3 regions of the Desulfotomaculum sp. genome follow, and region 3 is predicted to be linked to each of the others. Evidence: riboswitches for the same ligand, from Rfam matches in the RefSeq annotation. Region 3 holds a riboswitch; each other region holds the start of a gene.
The links. A riboswitch is a leader RNA that binds a small molecule or an ion and turns the genes downstream of it on or off. The one in region 3 is predicted to bind S-adenosylmethionine.

Region 1: linked by a shared signal. The riboswitch ahead of AC1U9Z_RS13915 (Vitamin B12 dependent methionine synthase activation subunit) and the one ahead of AC1U9Z_RS04690 (methionine ABC transporter ATP-binding protein) in region 3 are both predicted to bind S-adenosylmethionine.
Region 2: linked by a shared signal. The riboswitch ahead of metK (methionine adenosyltransferase) and the one ahead of AC1U9Z_RS04690 (methionine ABC transporter ATP-binding protein) in region 3 are both predicted to bind S-adenosylmethionine.

What each region holds. Positions count from the first base shown of each region.
Region 1 covers NZ_CEVWQM010000025.1:4,171-10,089, reverse strand. The annotation lists gene AC1U9Z_RS13930 (sodium-dependent transporter) at 1-111, opposite strand, end outside; gene ychF (redox-regulated ATPase YchF) at 241-1,341, shown strand; gene AC1U9Z_RS13920 (BaiN/RdsA family NAD(P)/FAD-dependent oxidoreductase) at 1,516-2,772, shown strand; SAM riboswitch class I at 2,834-2,941, shown strand; gene AC1U9Z_RS13915 (Vitamin B12 dependent methionine synthase activation subunit) at 3,016-3,702, shown strand; gene AC1U9Z_RS13910 (homocysteine S-methyltransferase family protein) at 3,692-5,919, shown strand, end outside.
Region 2 covers NZ_CEVWQM010000026.1:22,122-28,040, forward strand. The annotation lists gene AC1U9Z_RS14280 (S8 family serine peptidase) at 1-492, shown strand, start outside; gene murJ (murein biosynthesis integral membrane protein MurJ) at 747-2,318, shown strand; gene AC1U9Z_RS14290 (YlmC/YmxH family sporulation protein) at 2,374-2,649, shown strand; SAM riboswitch class I at 2,773-2,870, shown strand; gene metK (methionine adenosyltransferase) at 2,966-4,165, shown strand; gene AC1U9Z_RS14300 (helix-turn-helix domain-containing protein) at 4,341-4,790, opposite strand; gene AC1U9Z_RS14305 (ATP-binding protein) at 4,953-5,696, shown strand.
Region 3 covers NZ_CEVWQM010000005.1:159,565-165,483, forward strand. The annotation lists gene AC1U9Z_RS04680 (MetQ/NlpA family ABC transporter substrate-binding protein) at 1-795, opposite strand, end outside; gene AC1U9Z_RS04685 (methionine ABC transporter permease) at 808-1,482, opposite strand; gene AC1U9Z_RS04690 (methionine ABC transporter ATP-binding protein) at 1,475-2,497, opposite strand; SAM riboswitch class I at 2,601-2,713, opposite strand; gene AC1U9Z_RS04695 (hypothetical protein) at 3,150-3,332, shown strand; gene AC1U9Z_RS04700 (hypothetical protein) at 3,683-4,153, opposite strand; gene AC1U9Z_RS04705 (metal ABC transporter permease) at 4,257-5,087, opposite strand; gene AC1U9Z_RS04710 (metal ABC transporter ATP-binding protein) at 5,068-5,847, opposite strand; gene AC1U9Z_RS04715 (metal ABC transporter substrate-binding protein) at 5,849-5,919, opposite strand, start outside.

The DNA of each region.
Region 1 (5,919 bases), on a different contig from region 3:
GGCACCGATCCGCCAGGGGAACATCCATATGGAGCCAAGCCCCATTGCTGCTCCGATACAGGCTAAAATAAAACCGGTTTTTCCTGACCAAGTCTCACGTTCTGCAGCCATTTCATGCACCACCCGTTATATATGAAGTATTACCAAGGATAAACTTCCTCCAACCAAGTTAATTATGCCCATATTGATAGCAAACTTAATAATTATATGGTAAAATTCTCATCAACAGAGGTGATAAATGTGTCAACCAATTTAACCAGTGGTATTATTGGACTGCCGATGGTGGGAAAAACAACAATATTTAATTTATTGACCAACTCGAATCAGGAAACATCAAATTTCCTCAGTGGTAAAACCGAAACCATTACTGCATCTGCCAAAATACCAGATAAAAGAATTGATTTTTTAGTGAACATGTACAAGCCGCGTAAAACTACCTTTGCCCAGATTCAATTTAGTGAAGTACCAGGCTTGGTACGGGGTTCCAGTGAAGGGAAGGGTGTTGGCAACCAATTCCTCAGTGCCGTTCGTAATGCTGACTTATTGGTTCATGTGGTAAGAGCCTTTGAGAACTCAGACGTACCCCATGTGGAAGATGAGATTAATCCGATGCGGGATATAGAAACCATTGCCGTAGAGATTCTTTTGGCTGATATGGATCTGGTGGAAAAGAGAATTGAAAGAATTCAGTCGGGTAAAAAGATTACCAAGGAAAACGCCTTTGAATTAGAAGTCTTAAAGAAATGTTTGCAGGCTTTGGAGGATGAAAGTCCCATTAGCCAATTGGGTTTAACCGATGAAGAAAAAGCAACTCTGAAAAACTATGCCTTTTTGACTGAGAAACCCATGATGCTGGTAATCAACATTGATGAAGACCAGTTTAGGGAAGGAAGCTACCCGGGTAAGGCCAATGTGGAAAAATACGCTGCAGAAAAGGGCATTGCTGTCATAGAGATATGTGGCCGTATAGAAATGGAAATCAGCCAATTGCCAGACGAGGACCGGGAACTATTTATGGAAGACCTGGGTATCAAGGAATTGGGTATCGATCGTTTGGCTCAGGCAGCCTATGAATATTTAGGTTTAATTTCCTTCCTAACTGCTGGGGAGGATGAGGTGCGGGCCTGGACAATCAGGCGCAGCACAGATGCCAAAAGAGCGGCAGGAAAGATTCACTCCGATATTGAACGCGGCTTTATCCGCGCTGAGGTTATTGCCTTTGCAGACCTGTCGGCCACTGGTTCCATGGCCAAAGCCAAAGAAAAGGGCGTCCTCCGCTTGGAAGGTAAAGAATATACCGTACAGGATGGAGATATTATTAATTTTAGATTTAATGTTTAATTTTGCATATATGGTAAATGGCAGCCCTGCCAAGGGGCTGCTTTTTCAGCCTTCAGCCAGCCGTTTTGTCATTCTGAGCTAGCGAAGGATCTTTCCAGTATGAGTATGCTTTAGCCCCTACTTGAGTTAAAATATAACAAGTAAGGCATAATCACCAAACGGGAGTCGATTTATTTGAAATGGGATGTTTTAGTGGTTGGGGGAGGCCCCGCTGGCATGATGGCGGCAGCCCGGGCAGCTATGCTGGGGGCACGGGTGCTGCTGCTGGAGAAAAATGAATCCCTGGGCAGAAAAATGCTCATTACTGGCGGGGGACGTTGCAACCTAACCAATTGTGCTGATATTAATGAAATGATTGTCAATATTCCGGGCAATGGTAAATTTGTCTATGGTGCCTTACACCGATTTTCAGGCGAAGATTTAAGAAGTTTTTTACGCACCCTAGGGATTAAGACGAAAGTAGAAGAAAGAGGGCGGGTTTTTCCGGTTAGTGACCGGGCCGCCGATGTGGTTCAGGCACTTACTGGGTACCTAAAGCAAATTGGTGTGAAAATAAGTTATGCCGTTAAGGTAAGTTCTCTTTTGGTGGCGGATCAAACCTGTCAGGGTGTCAAAATAAATGACCAGGTCGTAACTGCTAAAGCAGTGGTGGTAGCCACCGGCGGGCTTTCTTATCCTGCCACTGGCAGCACCGGGGATGGTTACAAGCTGGCCCGGCAGGTGGGGCATTCAGTGACCCCATTGTTGCCTGCGGCTGTTTCCATTACCTGTAACGACCCCTGGATACTCAACCGAGAGGTGCAGGGACTTTCTTTAAAGGACGTAACCATCACCCTTTACAATCAAAAAGGAAAAACAATGGCAGCGGAGGTTGGCGATGTTATTGTAACCCACTGGGGTCTTTCGGGTCCCGGTGCTCTGCGGGTAAGCAGACCAGTGGCACTGGCCTGTCAGAAGGATAGCCAGGCCTTAATCCAAGGAAAAATAGATTTGTTCCCCGGCTACCCCTTGGGTGACCTAGAACAAAAACTAACAAAAAACCTTGACCAAGCCGGCAAGCGTTCCATAAAAAATAGTTTAGCCGAAAGCATACCAGAGAGGTTGACCAAAGTGATCCTACGGTTGGTTGATATTCCCTTAGAGCGTCCTTCAAATAGGGTAAGCCACCACGAGATAAGCAATCTGACTGCTTTATTGAAGGGTTTGCCAATTCATATAACCGGTACCAGACCCATTCAAGAGGCCACAATAACTGCCGGAGGAATTAAAGTAAATGAAATAAATCCCCGGACAATGGAATCCAAGCTGATGAAAGGTCTGTTTTTTGCCGGAGAAGTTCTGGATGTGGATGCACAGACGGGTGGTTTTAATATGCAGGTGGCCTTTAGCACTGGCTATGTGGCAGGGGAGTCTGCGGCAAATTTTATCTAATTAATATCTTGACGAAAAAGCTAAACCTATTGTACATTACAATAATAAAATAAAAATTTTGCACTTATCAAGAGTGGTGGAGGGACTGGCCCTATGAAACCCGGCAACCGGCCATTTATGGCGGCGGTGCCAACTCCTGCAGGGACTTTTGTTTCTTGAAAGATAAGGTGTGCGACGGGATTTCGATCACCCATAACGCCCTTATTGGGTGTTTTTTTATTATGGTAATTATTGGAGGATTATATGCTGCTGCCACAAATAGCTTTAAAGATTCCACCAGCCAAGGTACTTCGTTACCTGGGCATAAAAAATTCAACGGACCATTGGCCGGAATTGCTTAGGCAGATTGAAGCGGTTATTCAAGCCGGGAAAGTTTTAGCCACACCTACGGCGGCAATTAATCAAGTACCCTTTTATCTAGAGCAGCAGGGGGTTGCCATTGGCTCGATGCCTGACCTTGTGCTTGGAGATGCTGCATTAAGAAAAATTAGTGCTGTAAGCGTGGTGGCAGTAACAGTTGGGGAAGCTATCGAACAAGAAGTGACACGGTTATTTAATAAGGGCGAAACAACCAAGGGAGTTATCCTGGATGCAGTGGGAACTGTGGCGGTGGAAGAACTGTCAGAGCAAGTAATTGGCCTGGCAGCCCGCCAGATGAGAGTAAGGGGATTATATGCCACGGCCAAGCTAGGCCCTGGTTATCAAGACATGCCGCTGGAGTATTTGCCGGCAGTGCTTCAATTGGCTGAAGCGTGGCAGATAAATATAGCTTGCAATGAGTTTTGCCAGATGAAACCCTCAAAATCCCTATGTTTTTTTATTGGTTGGGTGCCAGAGCCGCCTAAAATACGTGGGAAATGTGACCTGTGTCAGAAGGCTGATTGTCTATATCGTTGCTGGAATGGAAGGAGAGAAGAATTTGTCCTTTAGAGAAAGAGTTCAAAAAGAAGTTTTAATCATTGATGGTGCCATGGGTACATTGTTGCAACAGAGGGGACTTCCCGGGGGTTGGTGTCCAGAGGAATGGAACCTCAGCCAGCCCGAGATTATTAAGGAAATTCATAAACTGTATCTAGAAGCAGGGGCAGACATCATAACGACCAACACCTTTGGGGCCATCGGATTAAAATTGGCGGACTATAACCTGGCTGATCAGGTCAAAGAAATTAACCGGCAGGCCGTTATCATCGCGAAAGAGGCGGCCAGGCCATACGGAGCAATGGTAGCCGGTTCAGTGGGACCCCTGGGTAAGTTTTTGCAACCACTGGGTACCATGACCTTTGATCAAGCCTATGAGCAATTTTATGAACAATGCCTGGCAATGGTGGAGGCAGGTGTTGATTTAATCCTCTTTGAAACCTTTGGCGACATCGGAGAAATGCGTGCAGCCCTCATTGCTGCTGCAGATGCCGGCAATGTACCAGTGGTGGCTAGCTTTACCTTTGATGAAACGGGTCGCACCTTTACCGGTACCGACCCGGAAACCGCCGCAGTGGTGGCTGAAAGACTTGGTGTTGCTGCCATTGGGGTCAATTGTTCAGTGGGACCCCGTCAATTGGAAAAGGTGGTTCAGACCCTTACAGAAAGTACGAACCTGCCGATCTTGGTTTCACCAAATGCCGGTATGCCGGAAATTATGGATGGTAAAACCGTTTTTCGGGAGACACCAGAGACCATGGCCCAGTATGCCGAGCGTTTTGTCACCTATGGGGCCTCTATTCTGGGCGGTTGCTGTGGCACCACCCCCGAGCATATCCAGGCAATTTATGGCCGGGTAAAGAAACTTAAAAGAAAACCCCGGAGTAAAACCTTTGGTTTAAGGGTAGCCAGCCGGGTTAAAACCGTGACCATTGATCCCCAGGGTATACCCGTAGCCATCGGGGAGCGTCTCAACCCCACCGGCAAAAAGGCTTTGCAAGAAGAAATTCGTGCAGGGAAAACGGAAATTACCAGACGGGATGCTTTGGCTCAGGTACAAGCCGGGGCGGAAATTTTAGACGTTAACGTTGGAGTGGGCGGGGTAGACCAGATTTCGGCCATGGAGCGAGCCATTCAGGCCATTCAGGTTTTGGTAGAAGCTCCCCTATGTATCGATAGTACAGACCCTCAGGTAATCGAACAGGCTTTAAAACTGTACCACGGCAAGGCGATTATCAATTCTGTCAATGGTGAAGAAAGTAGCATCGAAACAATCCTACCCCTGGCCAAACGCTATGGGGCGGCCCTGATTGGTTTAACTCTGGATGAGCAAGGTATTCCAGCCACAGTCCAGGGTAGGCTGGAGGTGGCGCGAAAGCTGGTGCAAAAAACCGAAGAGTGGGGTATTCCCAGACAGGATTTGATGCTGGATTGTCTGGTGTTAACTGTCAGTGCCCAACCGGAAGGAGTACCGCAAACCCTCGAAGCCATTAGACGGGTAAAGAAGGAACTGGGAGTAACCACTAGTTTGGGGGTCAGCAATGTTTCCTTTGGCCTGCCAAACCGCGGCTTGATCAATACGGCATTCTTTGCCATGGCCTTATATGCCGGCTTGGATGCAGCCATCCTAAATCCCCAGGATGAACGTATGATGGAAACCCTGAGGGCCTCTGCCGTGCTGCTGGCCCGGGATGTCAGGGCTGAGAAGTACATTGCCAGGGAGCAACAGGCAGCGAACGGTCCTCAAGTGGCAAAGCCCCAAGAGAAGTTGGCCACTACTCCCTTGGAAGTTTTATACCAGGCAGTGCTTTCCGGGGACAAAGATAATGTTGTGACATACATTGATGAAGCCTTGGCCACAGGGCTATCGCCAATGGAATTGTTGGATAAAGCCTTAGTGCCTGGGATCGAGGAAGTGGGACGAAGATATGGGCTAGGTATTTACTTTTTGCCGCAGTTAATGATGGCCGGTGAGACCATGACCAAAAGCTTTGAACATTTACGTCCGGAATTGGCCAAGGGGCCCTCTAAAAAAGCAGGCACAGTGGTGATGGCAACGGTTAAGGGAGATATCCACGACATCGGCAAAAATATTGTCTCGGTAATGCTGTCTAACCATGGTTTTGATGTCATAGACCTGGGCAAAAATGTACCCAATGAGGAGATTGTCCGGGTGGCAGCAGAAAAAAATGCTGAGATTATTGGTTTAAGTGCCTTAATGACCACCAC
Region 2 (5,919 bases), on a different contig from region 3:
GTACGGGGTTTAACCCCCGACACCTTTGGACCCAATGAAACTGTGACCAGAGGTCAATTTACCGTCATGTTGGTGCGGGCCTTAGGTTTGACGGAAAGTGCCGGGGGAGTTAAGTTTAAAGACATTCCACTTAACTACTGGTGTGCCGATGCAGTGGGGGCCGCTGTGCAGATGGGCCTCGTGGCAGGCTACAGTACTGAGCGATTCGGTCCCAACGACCCCATCACCAGAGAGCAAATGGCGGCCATGCTGGTAAGGGCCATGCGTTTTAACAACAATAAGCCCTTACCCAGCGGAGATACTTTTTTAGCACAGTTTACAGATGTCACCTCCGTCTCCCCCTGGGCTAAAAATTCTGTCTCCATCATTGTTCAAGAGGGCCTTATGCGGGGACAGGATGGCAGTAAATTCGCCCCCAAAGCCCTTACTACCAGAGCCGAAGCCGCCACGGTTATGGTGCGGTTGATCAATTATAAAGCAAATAATAAATAGCCATCAGCCATCGGCCGTCAGCTTTTTTGGCTTAGGGTATCCCTGGGGGGCGGTCAGGGGCCATGGCACCACAAACAATGTTTCATCCTGAGTGATAGCGAAGGATCTTGAACAGGGGAGTGTCGCAATACTACTTTTCGGTAGCGAGCGACACCTCTTTTTTATTCCCCTGTTTGTCGAAGACTGCAGGATATGGGGAGGGGAAGTAGAATATACTACTCTTGTTGTATTTATGACGCGGGAGGTTTTGTATTTTGTCCACTGGAAAGATGATTGCCCGGGCCACCCTGGTGGTGGCGGTCATAAACCTACTCTCACGGATTTTAGGATTTGTGCGGGAGCAGGTCATAGCTTATATGTTTGGTGCCACCAATGTTACCGATGCCTACGTGGTGGCTTACAATATTCCCAATGCGGTTTTCGCCATTGTCATTGGAGCATTGGCCACCGTTGTGGTACCGGTATTTAGCGAATATGTTGCCAAAGGTCAAAGGGAAGAGGCTTGGCGACTCTTTAACACAGTAATTACCATGGTCATAATTATCTTCACCATCGTTACCGTTGGCGGCATCTTTGCGGCCCCCCTATTGGTTAAATTGACCGCCCCTGGCCTAAGCGCAGAAACCGCCAGTTTAGCCAGCCGCCTAACGGTAATTATGTTGCCGATTCTGGTATTTTATGGCCTATCCACCGTCTTCCAAGGGCTGCTCAATGCCAATCAGGTTTTTGGCATCCCTGCCCTTAGTGTTAGCGTGACCAACTTGACCATTATCATTTCTGCCCTGACCCTGGGTGGTATTTATGGTATTGATGGCTTGGCCGCCGGAACGGTCTTGGGTTTTGTGCTGGCGGCATTGATGCAGGTGCCCAAGCTGAAAAAAGTTGGTTTTACGTTCCGCTTTACCTTGGATCGTCATCATCCCGGCGTCAAGAAGGTTCTCTATCTGGTTATGCCGGTGGCCATCGGAACCTCACTCAATCAGATTTACCTGATCATTGACCGGGTCTTGGCCTCAGGCCTGGCAGAAGGCAGTATTTCAGCCTTAAACTACGCCAACCGCATTATTCTAATGCCCATTACCTTTTTTGTCCTGGCCATTGGTACCGCCTTTTATCCAACCATTACCACCTTGGCAGCCCAGGGTAAACAGCAGGAACTGGCGGAAACCGTGCTGCGGGCCATTCGCATGGTAATCCTCTTTGCCTTACCTGCCGGTGTGGGCCTGATGGTACTGGCCACCCCGGTAATTAAACTGCTCTTTGAACACGGTCAATTTGGCCCCAGGGCCACCGAAATGACAGCCATGGCCCTGTTTTTCTATGGCATCGGGCTGGTTGGACAGGCAGCCAACATTATCTTAACCAGGGCCTTTTACGCCCAGCAGGATACAAGAACACCGGTTAAATTAATGGCTGTCACCGTGGCAATAAACCTGGCCTTTAGTCTCTTGCTGATTGGTCCCTTGAAGCACGGCGGTTTGGCCCTGGCCAATTCCATTGCTTCCCTAATTAACACCGTGATGTTGACTTGGTTTCTTAATAAAAGGATTCCCGGCCTGTGGAATGCCAGTGCCCTAACTTTTCTCTGGCAAACTGCCTTAGCCACCACGGCCATGGCGGCTGTGGCTTGGGGTGTAAATGCCACCGGGGCTGGTGTCTTTGCTGCCTATGGCACATTGGGTTTGGCGGTTCAAGTGGGAGCCAGCATTGCGGCGGCCCTACTGGTCTTTGTATTGGCGGTTTTCCTATTGCGTATGGATGAGGCCAAGATGATCACCCGCTATGCGGGAAAATTTCTTAGCAAATTACGCACCTCCCGGGATTAAGTTGACGCACCAATGCATCTGTTAGCGCATAGCATAGGGCTAGGAGGTGCTAGCTATGATTAAAGCAACCCAGCTATCTGCTAAAGATATTGTTAACTTAAACGATGGAGCTAAACTGGGTCCGGTGAAGGACCTGCATATAGACCCGGAAACAGGCAGTGTAGTGGCCATTGTGCTGGAGGCTCCCCGACGCTATTTTGGTCTGGTAAGGTCTGGGCGGGATATGGTAATTCCCTGGAACCAAGTTAAAAAATTTGGTGTTGACACGGTGCTGGTGGAGTTACAGCCCATGGATAGTTCTCATACCGAAAATGGCGGCAATGGGCTTTAGGTTTTAAACCATCACCTATGTCATTTTGCGTTATCTCTTAGGATAACACTAAGTTTAATAGATTTTATTTGACACAATGTGTCTGCTTTGCTAAAATTAATCTGGCAATTTTGCTAATGTTCGTGCTCATCAAGAGAGGTGGAGGGACTGGCCCGATGAAACCCGGCAACCTCACGTAAGGTGCCAAGTCCTGCGGGAAGTTTATTCCTGACAGATGAGGTGATTGAGGAAGGCTGGGAAAATATAACCTCTCCGTTCCGGAGGGGTTTGTTTATTTTTGATGGGAGCGGGAAAAGTTATAGAGGGAGGTATTCCATTGAGCAGAAAACTTTTTACTTCTGAATCCGTAACTGAAGGCCATCCAGATAAAGTGGCCGACCAAATTTCGGATGCTATCTTAGACTCTATTCTGGCCAGAGATCCGCTGGCCCGGGTAGCCTGTGAAACCTTTGTCACTACCGGACTCGTACTGGTGGGAGGAGAAATATCCTGCCAGTGCTATGTAGATATCCCCAAAGTTGTGCGGGAGACGGTCTTAGAAATTGGCTATACCCGTGCTAAATACGGTTTTGATGGGGACACCTGTGCAGTGCTAACGGCTATCGATGAACAATCCCCGGATATTGCCATGGGTGTAGACAAGGCCCTGGAAGCTAAAACAGGTGAAATAAGCGAGGCAGAAATTGAGGCCATTGGTGCCGGTGACCAAGGCATGATGTTTGGTTATGCCACCGATGAAACACCAGAATTAATGCCCCTGCCCATCTCCCTGGCCCATACCATAGCCCGTCGTTTGGCAGAGGTTCGTAAGTCTGGTCTGCTGGACTATTTACGTCCCGATGGTAAAACCCAGGTTACAGTGGAATACGAAGACGACAAACCTGCCCGGATTGACACAATAGTCATTTCCACCCAACACCATCCAGAAGTTAAACTGGAAACCATTCGGCAGGATATGATAGAAAAAGTAGCCCTACCTGTACTGCCGGCCGAATTAGTTGATGAGAAAACTCGTTTCTTGATCAACCCCACCGGCCGCTTCGTCATCGGCGGACCCCACGGCGACGCCGGTCTCACCGGGCGTAAAATTATTGTGGATACCTACGGCGGCCGGGCCCGTCACGGCGGCGGCGCCTTCTCCGGCAAAGATCCCACCAAGGTGGACCGCTCCGCAGCCTATGCTGCCCGTTACGTGGCCAAAAACGTAGTGGCCGCTGGTCTTGCTAAGAGATGCGAAGTACAACTGGCCTACGCCATCGGCGTAGCCCGCCCAGTTTCCGTGAGGGTGCAAACCTTTGGTACCGGTGCAGTCAGCGACGAGGTTATTAGCGACCTAATCAACAAAAACTTCGACCTGCGTCCCGCTGGCATCATCAAGTCCCTGGACCTGCGTCGCCCCATTTACAAACAAACCGCCGCCTACGGCCACTTCGGCCGTCCGGATCTCGACCTCCCCTGGGAGCGGACCGATAAGGCTGAGATTTTACGGGCAGAAGCAGGGGTCAAACCCCAGTAAGACCCCGGTAAAAAATGTCGAAAAAGCACTTCATCTCTTTGGATGAGGTGCTTTTCTTTTTTTGAGGGGGTCAGACCCCCAGACCACCTCAAAGATCGAATCCCCACAAAGCACGTCAAAAAAGCACTTCCCACAGGATGAAGTGCTTTTTTGATTAATAGGCCAGTCTTCGTAATTATTTCTTGTATTTTTCTTTCATTTCTTGCACCAACAACTTATCGTCAGTCGCTGGAACTTTATCAAGTTGATAGGAACTCTTGATTAAATTAAGAGTGTTGCTCAAAGAGAGTAGCCATTCTTCAATGACCTCGTTAGAATAACCTTCGGCTTTAATGGTTTGGATTAACTTAATCAGTTTATGATTATTCCTGTCTGACACAAAGGACTGCATGTCCTCTGGTAAGGTGGGGAAAGTTGAACTAACGGAAATATCGCTTCTGTAGTCATTGCTAAGCCCCAGCAAATAATCAATACTGCAACCAAAAAATTGAGCTAGTTTTTTTAAAGTATCCGGGTCAGGCTGACGCTTTTCTGTCTCATATAGAGCAATGGCAGACTTGCCAACATTTAAGGCTTCGGCCAAGGCCTGCTGGGTAAGATTTTGACTTTCTCTTAATTGCCTCATTCTTTTTCTGAAAATCCCCACACAATACACCTCGAATAAATTATAATCGGGGGTTTTTCTAATTCAATCTGTTGTTTCATAATGAAATCAAAATACTTGACAATGTTTCACATTGAAAATATGATTAGGTATTATTTACAATATTTGGAGGGAACTTTGAGTATGATTATGAATGGTAATGTTAAATTTAACTTAACGAGAATCATGGAAGATAAGATGCAGTATAAAGACTTAATAAAGCATAACAAAAATTTAGAAAGAATAAAGTTAACAGGGGAGCTAACGGCGGGAATTGCCCATGAAATTCGCAATCCGATGACTACCGTTCGGGGGCTGCTGCAATTGCTTATGAAAAAAAAGGAACATTCCAATTTAGAGAGGGATTTTGACATAATGATTAAAGAACTGGATAGAGTAAATTTTATTATTACTGAAGCACTTTTATTGGACCCAACAATTGTAGGGGATTTGAGATTGCATAACTTAAATGTTATCCTACAAGACTTATCGCCGCAAATTATAGCTAAAGCCCGTAGTTTTAACATAAATGTGATCTTTGAATTGGACGTTATTCCAAACCTGGTTTTAAATAAGCAAGAAATTACTAAGCTGATTATGAATCTATCCCAAAATGGTTTGGAAGCTATGCCAACTGGTGGAGTGTTAACTATAAAAACATTTAAGCAGAATGCAGAAATTATTTTAGCCATACAAGATCAGGGGGAGTTCATTAAGCCGGAGGTACTTGAAAAGATGGGAACACCCTTCTTTAGTACCAAAGATCAGGGCACCGGATTGGGTTTGGCTGTCTGCTACAGTATTGCTGACAGACATAATGCCTATATTCAAGTAGAAACTGGCCCCGCAGGAACCAACGTCCTTATCCATTTTCCCATAAGGGGCTAACTAGGTAAGGAATGCCAAAAAACACTCTTGCTATAGAACGAGAGTGTTTTTTGGCATTTTTTGACAAATAGTTTTATTTTTGGCCATAGCATTAATTTGATTTTGTGCCGTATGTCGTAATTATGGAGGATAATGTCGAAAAACAAATATTACAAAAAGCAGGAATAAAAACAAAAGTGTTAGAATATTTCCTCACTTTATTTGTTTTAAGACCTTTGTCATA
Region 3 (5,919 bases):
GATAAATTTCTTAACTTCTGGGCTCTTTAAAGCTTCGGTCAGTTTTTTGATTTCTTCACGGTTTTCGTCCCCTTTGCGGATGGCTAAAATGTTGCCATAGGTGTCAGCGGCTTCAGATTGAGCATCTTCGGCCACCATGGCATCGGTGGGAACAAAGTTGGCTTGGACGGCAAAGTTACCGTTAATTACTGCACCAGCTAGATCATCGACGGAACGGGGGAGTTGAGCAGCTTCTAATTCAATAACTTCTACTTTCTTCTCTACGATATCCCGTACTGTGGCACTGATGCCAACGCCTTCCTTAAGTTTCAGCAGACCAGCCTCTTCTAAAACAGCCAGGGCTCTACCACCGTTGGTGGGGTCGTTGGGAATACCAATTTTGTCGCCTTCTTTAAATTCGCTGACGGCGGTAATTTTCTTGGAGAAAAGACCCATTGGTTCAAAGTGAATTTTGGCAGTATAGCTTAATTCCATACTCTTTTGGTTGTTGAATTCTTCAAGGTAAGGTAGGTGCTGGAAGTAGTTAGCATCCAGCAGCTTGTCATTAAGGGCCAGGTTGGGTTGTACATAATCGTTAAATTCCACGATTTCCAGTTGGATGCCATCCTTCTCTAAAATAGGTTTCACTATTTTTAATATTTCAGCATGGGGTACCGGGGTAGCGCCAACCTTTAATACCTTCGCTTCTTTATCATCATTAGCAGCTTGTGGTTGTTCCTTTTCGCCGCCGCAGCCAACCAGCAGCAGGCTGAGAGATAGCAGGCAAGTTAACAGTAACGCAAACTTCTTTTTCACGGAAACTCCTCCTTAGTTTTTGTTAAATTTTTCGGCAAGTATATTGCCAAGGGTTTGCATGATTTGAACCATAATAACTAGAATGACCACGGTGGTTACCATTACTACTGAATCAAACCGCATGTAGCCGTAACGTATGGCCAGATCCCCTAGGCCACCTCCTCCCACGACACCGGCCATGGCAGAGTAACCAACCACGGCAATGGCCGTAATAGTCGTACCTAAAATAATACCAGGCAGGGCCTCAGGAAGCAGTACCTTGCGAATAATTTGCCAGGTGCTGGCCCCCATTGCCAGAGAAGCCTCGACCACCCCCCAGTTTACTTCCTTTAAAGAAGTTTCCACCATTCTAGCCACAAAGGGAGCGGCGGCAACGGTGAGGGGTACAATGGCCGCGGTGGTTCCGATGGTGGTGCCCACCACAAATTTGGTAAAGGGACCCAGGGCCAGTAATAAAATAATGAAGGGATAGGAGCGAAAGATGTTCACGATGGATCCTAAAACCCTATTAAGTGTCAAATTTTCTTTTATGTGACCCTTGTCGGTAATAACTAAAATCACACCAAGGGGGATGCCTAGAACGGAGGCAAAGACCACAGATACAATTGTCATATATAAGGTATCCCAGGTAGCTTTAATGATTTCAGGTGATAAATTAGACAGGTGGGAGAGAACTTCATTAGACATCCTTTAACACCTCAATTCTTAAACCCTGTTTCTGCAAATATGTCACTGCCTTTTGGCAACTTATATGGGAACCCATACACTCAATAATTAACATACCAAAGGCTGTATCTTGAATTTGATCAATATTACCGTAAAGGATGTTAACATCTACATCAAATTGTTTGACCAGAGTTGAAATCACTGGTTCATCGGTGGTATCACCAATGAAAGAAACTCGTATGATTTGCCCTTCACCCTTTTCTAGTAGGCGTTCCTTAACTTTGTCTGGTACATCGGTATTAATGATAGTTTGGACAAAACGTCGGGTGGTTGGGTGTTGGGGCTGGGTGAAGACATCAATGACCAAGCCGGCTTCAATGATTTTCCCTTTTTCAATGACCGCCACGGAATCGCAAATTTCTGAAATAACCTTCATTTCATGGGTAATCATCAGAATTGTTAGATCCAGTTTGCGGTTAATATCCTTTAACAGCTCTAGAATTGAGCTGGTTGTAGCAGGGTCCAGGGCCGAGGTAGCTTCATCACACAGCAGTACAATGGGGTCATTGGCTAGGGCCCGGGCGATGCCCACCCGTTGTTTCTGCCCACCGGATAGTTGGCTGGGGTAGGCATTGGCTTTATCCGTTAGGCCTACCAACTCCAATAATTTGGTAACCTTTTCTTGGCTTGTTTCTTTGTCCACACCGCTTATCTCTAAAGGGAAGGAGACATTTTCATGGACTGTTCGTGATGACAATAGATTAAAGTGTTGGAAGATCATACCAATCTTTTGGCGACTGGCCCTTAGTCCTGCTTCACTTAATTTGGTCATTTCCTGACCATTTACTTTAATACTGCCGGAAGTAGGCTTTTCCAACATATTAACGCAGCGTATCAGGGTACTTTTACCGGCACCACTGAAACCAATGATACCGTAAATTTCGCCCTTGCGAACTCTCAAACTTACACTGTCCAGGGCCTTAACATCTCCGGCACTGGAATGATAAATCTTGGTTAGGTCTTTAATTTCTATCAATGATATCAACCTTCCTTGATTGCTGAGTTTAGTGTGCCCGTTTCTAAATAAATGAGGCCCCTTCTGGGCAGACCAGAAGAGGCCATAATATACCTATGCCCCCTCCTTATCTTTCAGAAGAATGTTCTTCTGCAGGAATTAGCACCTTTCTCAAGAAATTTCTAAGAAGGTTGCCGGGCGTCTCAGGGCCAGTCCCTCAGCCTCTCTGGATAAGAAGAATATATTATTAAATTGACTAATGATGATTTTATGCTATGTCTTTAAATTTGTCAATGATTATTTATAGGCAACTTGGAAAAACTTTTACACCTCAGAAAAAATTACCGTCCACAAACTTGCATGATTCTTCTTATAAAGAAGGAAAATAATAATGATTAAATTTAAAGGAGGGGTTGCTATGAGCCGCAGACTAAAGTCCCGGGATAATGGAAAACATAAGCAAGTTCCCAAGTATTCGACGGACCGTAAAACGGTGAAACCACCTCCGGATAATAGTGTTGGGGTTACCTATGTATAAATAAAAACGGCCGTTTTCCGGCCGTTTTTATTTATTTTGAAAAAATCAAGTGAAAGGAAGAACTTGTTTCTTTCGGGAACTTTTCCTGGGGTCTTTGAATATTTTGTCATACCTTTAAATAAGGAAGTGAGAGAGATGCTTTCCCCCGATATGGACCCTAAGGAATTAAAAGGTTTAATACCCCTGTTTACCAAAGAAGATATGGAAGAACTATTAAAAGAGATAGAAGATATCATCCGTTACGAGCAAGACATAAAAAGGCTGATGCGTTTGTTTGACAATCGAAAAATAGTGGAGGATGCCATTGATCATTTATAAAATCCTGTGATTACTGTGGATAACCATGATAAATGTGGGTAACTCTGTGGATAACGTGTTATTATTACTGAAAAACTGTTTATAACTTACTTCCAAGAATGATTAATTCAGGAATAAATTCTGTATTTCGGGCAAAAATATAGTTCACATAATCTACGCAATGAATTGCTCTGCTTCGGCAGAGAATTTTTTTGCCCATCGGATTATTCGCAAACTTTATGGCTTAATGTTTTAGATTTACAATGTTTGGTTAGTATTATAACGGTCCCTTAAAGTCTGCAGGGATTAACTTTCAAAGGGAGTGTCGCCTAGCTATTTTTCAGTAGTTGTCAGTGACACTCCCCTTCTTATTAAATGTGCTTATATATTCGTTTGCCATATAAACCCTCACAGATTTGGGTTAAAATTAACAGAACCACAAAATTAAGCAGGAAATCATAGAGTATGCTGTAGTTTCCTAAAAAGGAAAGGTTACCAACTTTAATGGCGACATAAGAAGCAATTTCTGCAATGATAGTAAAAAATAATAATATTGGGATTTTTTTACTAAAGTCATCTTTCATATAACTTATTACGAGTATTCCTGCCGCTGCACCCCAAAGGGGATTTAATAAAGGGACCCCGGCAACTAATACCCAACCTTTGTTAAACTGGATTAGGCCAAGTGAAATTAAAACATATTCAACCATGAATAATATAGCTGCGGCTATGATGCCGATGGGTAATAATTCTTTAATTCTTTGTGGTTTAATTAAAACAAAAACCAATACCCATAGTACAATAGCATAAATAGGATTAATCCACGTTTGTAGAAATTCCATTTTACCCCTCCAATTTTCTCCAGATAATATAGCATATTATTTACAGATAGGATGTAATTTATAAGCACCCCAATAGAAGAACCGAGGTCCGAGACCTCGGTTTTTAAGATACAATTCCTTTATATATTGCCATTTTACGGTTGAGCTGTTGGTAAACCAGACTACTTACCAACAGAATGACAGAGGTCATGACAATGGCACCTCCTGGTGCCAGATTCATGTAAAAGGAGGCAAAGACACCAATAAAGATAGCTGTTTCACCGAACAAAATGGATAATAGCATAGCACCACGGAAACTGCTGGCCAAACGCATGGCTGTGGCCACCGGCAATATCATCAGTGAAGATACCAATAGAATACCCACTACTCGGATGGCTAAGGCGATGGTGATAGCAGTCATAATGGTAAAACAAGTGTTGATGGCATCCACCGGAATACCACTGACCCTGGCATGATCCTCATCAAAGGAAATGGCGAATAATTCCTTCTTTAAGAGGTGAACTAAGAGTAAAATGGCAATACCCAGCAGGGAGACGATTTTTAAGTCATCCACGCTGATGGCCACAATACTGCCAAAGAGATAGCTCATAAAATTGGCACTATAGCCTTTGCCTAAATCTAAAAGGATGGCACCCAGAGCTACCCCGGTGGAAAGAGTAATGGCAATGGAAATTTCCGAATAACCACGGTATAGCTTGCGTAACATTTCCAGCAATAGCCCGCCGCCAACTGCAAAAAGCGATGCACTTAAGATCGGGTGAATTCCTGTCATTAGTCCCGCTGCCACACCGGATAGGCAGACATGGGATAAAGCATCAGAAATCATAGACATCCTCCGCAGGGCGATAAATAAACCAACAATGGGGCAGATGAGGCCCACTAAAAAACCAGCTAACAGTGCCCGCTGCATAAACTCATACTGTAAAATTTCCATAACATGGCTCCTTTGTGTTGGTGGGCTGACTGGTAATGCGTCGCTTGCAGTTTTTTAGTTGGTTTTCTGGATCATTATATTGGTGGCAAGAACAACTGCAAATATGTTTATCCAGGCAAACCTGGTGACTGACCAAAGATCCTAAGCCCGCCAATTCATGGGAAACAATTAACATGGTGATACCTTGCAGCAGGCTTAGTTCCTTTAAAAGACGGTACATAGAATCCAAGGCAGCACGGTCAACACCGGTGTTTGGTTCATCAAGGATTAAAAGCTCAGGTTCCGAGACCAAGGCCCTGGCCAAAAGGATTCTTTGCTGCTGCCCGCCGGAAAGGGTGCCTACTGGTCGGTCAGCAAATTCTGTCATGCCCACCTGTTGCAAAACCTGGTCCACCAGCAGGTGGTCTGGTTTTGATAAGGGATGGAACAGACCTCGCCTAGGAACCCGGCCCGAGCGGATCACCTCCCGGGCGGTGGCGGGAAATTGGCTATTAAAACCTGTGGCCTTTTGGGCCAAATAGCCGATGCGGTAGCGGTCCTTTACCTTATGCGCTTCGCTGCCAAAAACCTTGATGGAACCAGCAGAAGGTTTTAACTGCCCCAAGACTAGTTTTAGCAGGGTGGATTTACCGGAACCATTTGGTCCTGTGATGGCTACCACATCCCCTGCGGCAACACGCAGATGCATATTATTTAAGATCGGGTGGCAGACGTAGGTAAAAGTCATCCCTTCAATCTTTATGATATCTTCCTTATTCATTTTATTCAGCTCCTAGAGCAATTTTTAAATTGGCAAGATTTTTTCTCATCACAGATAGGTAATTTTCACCGC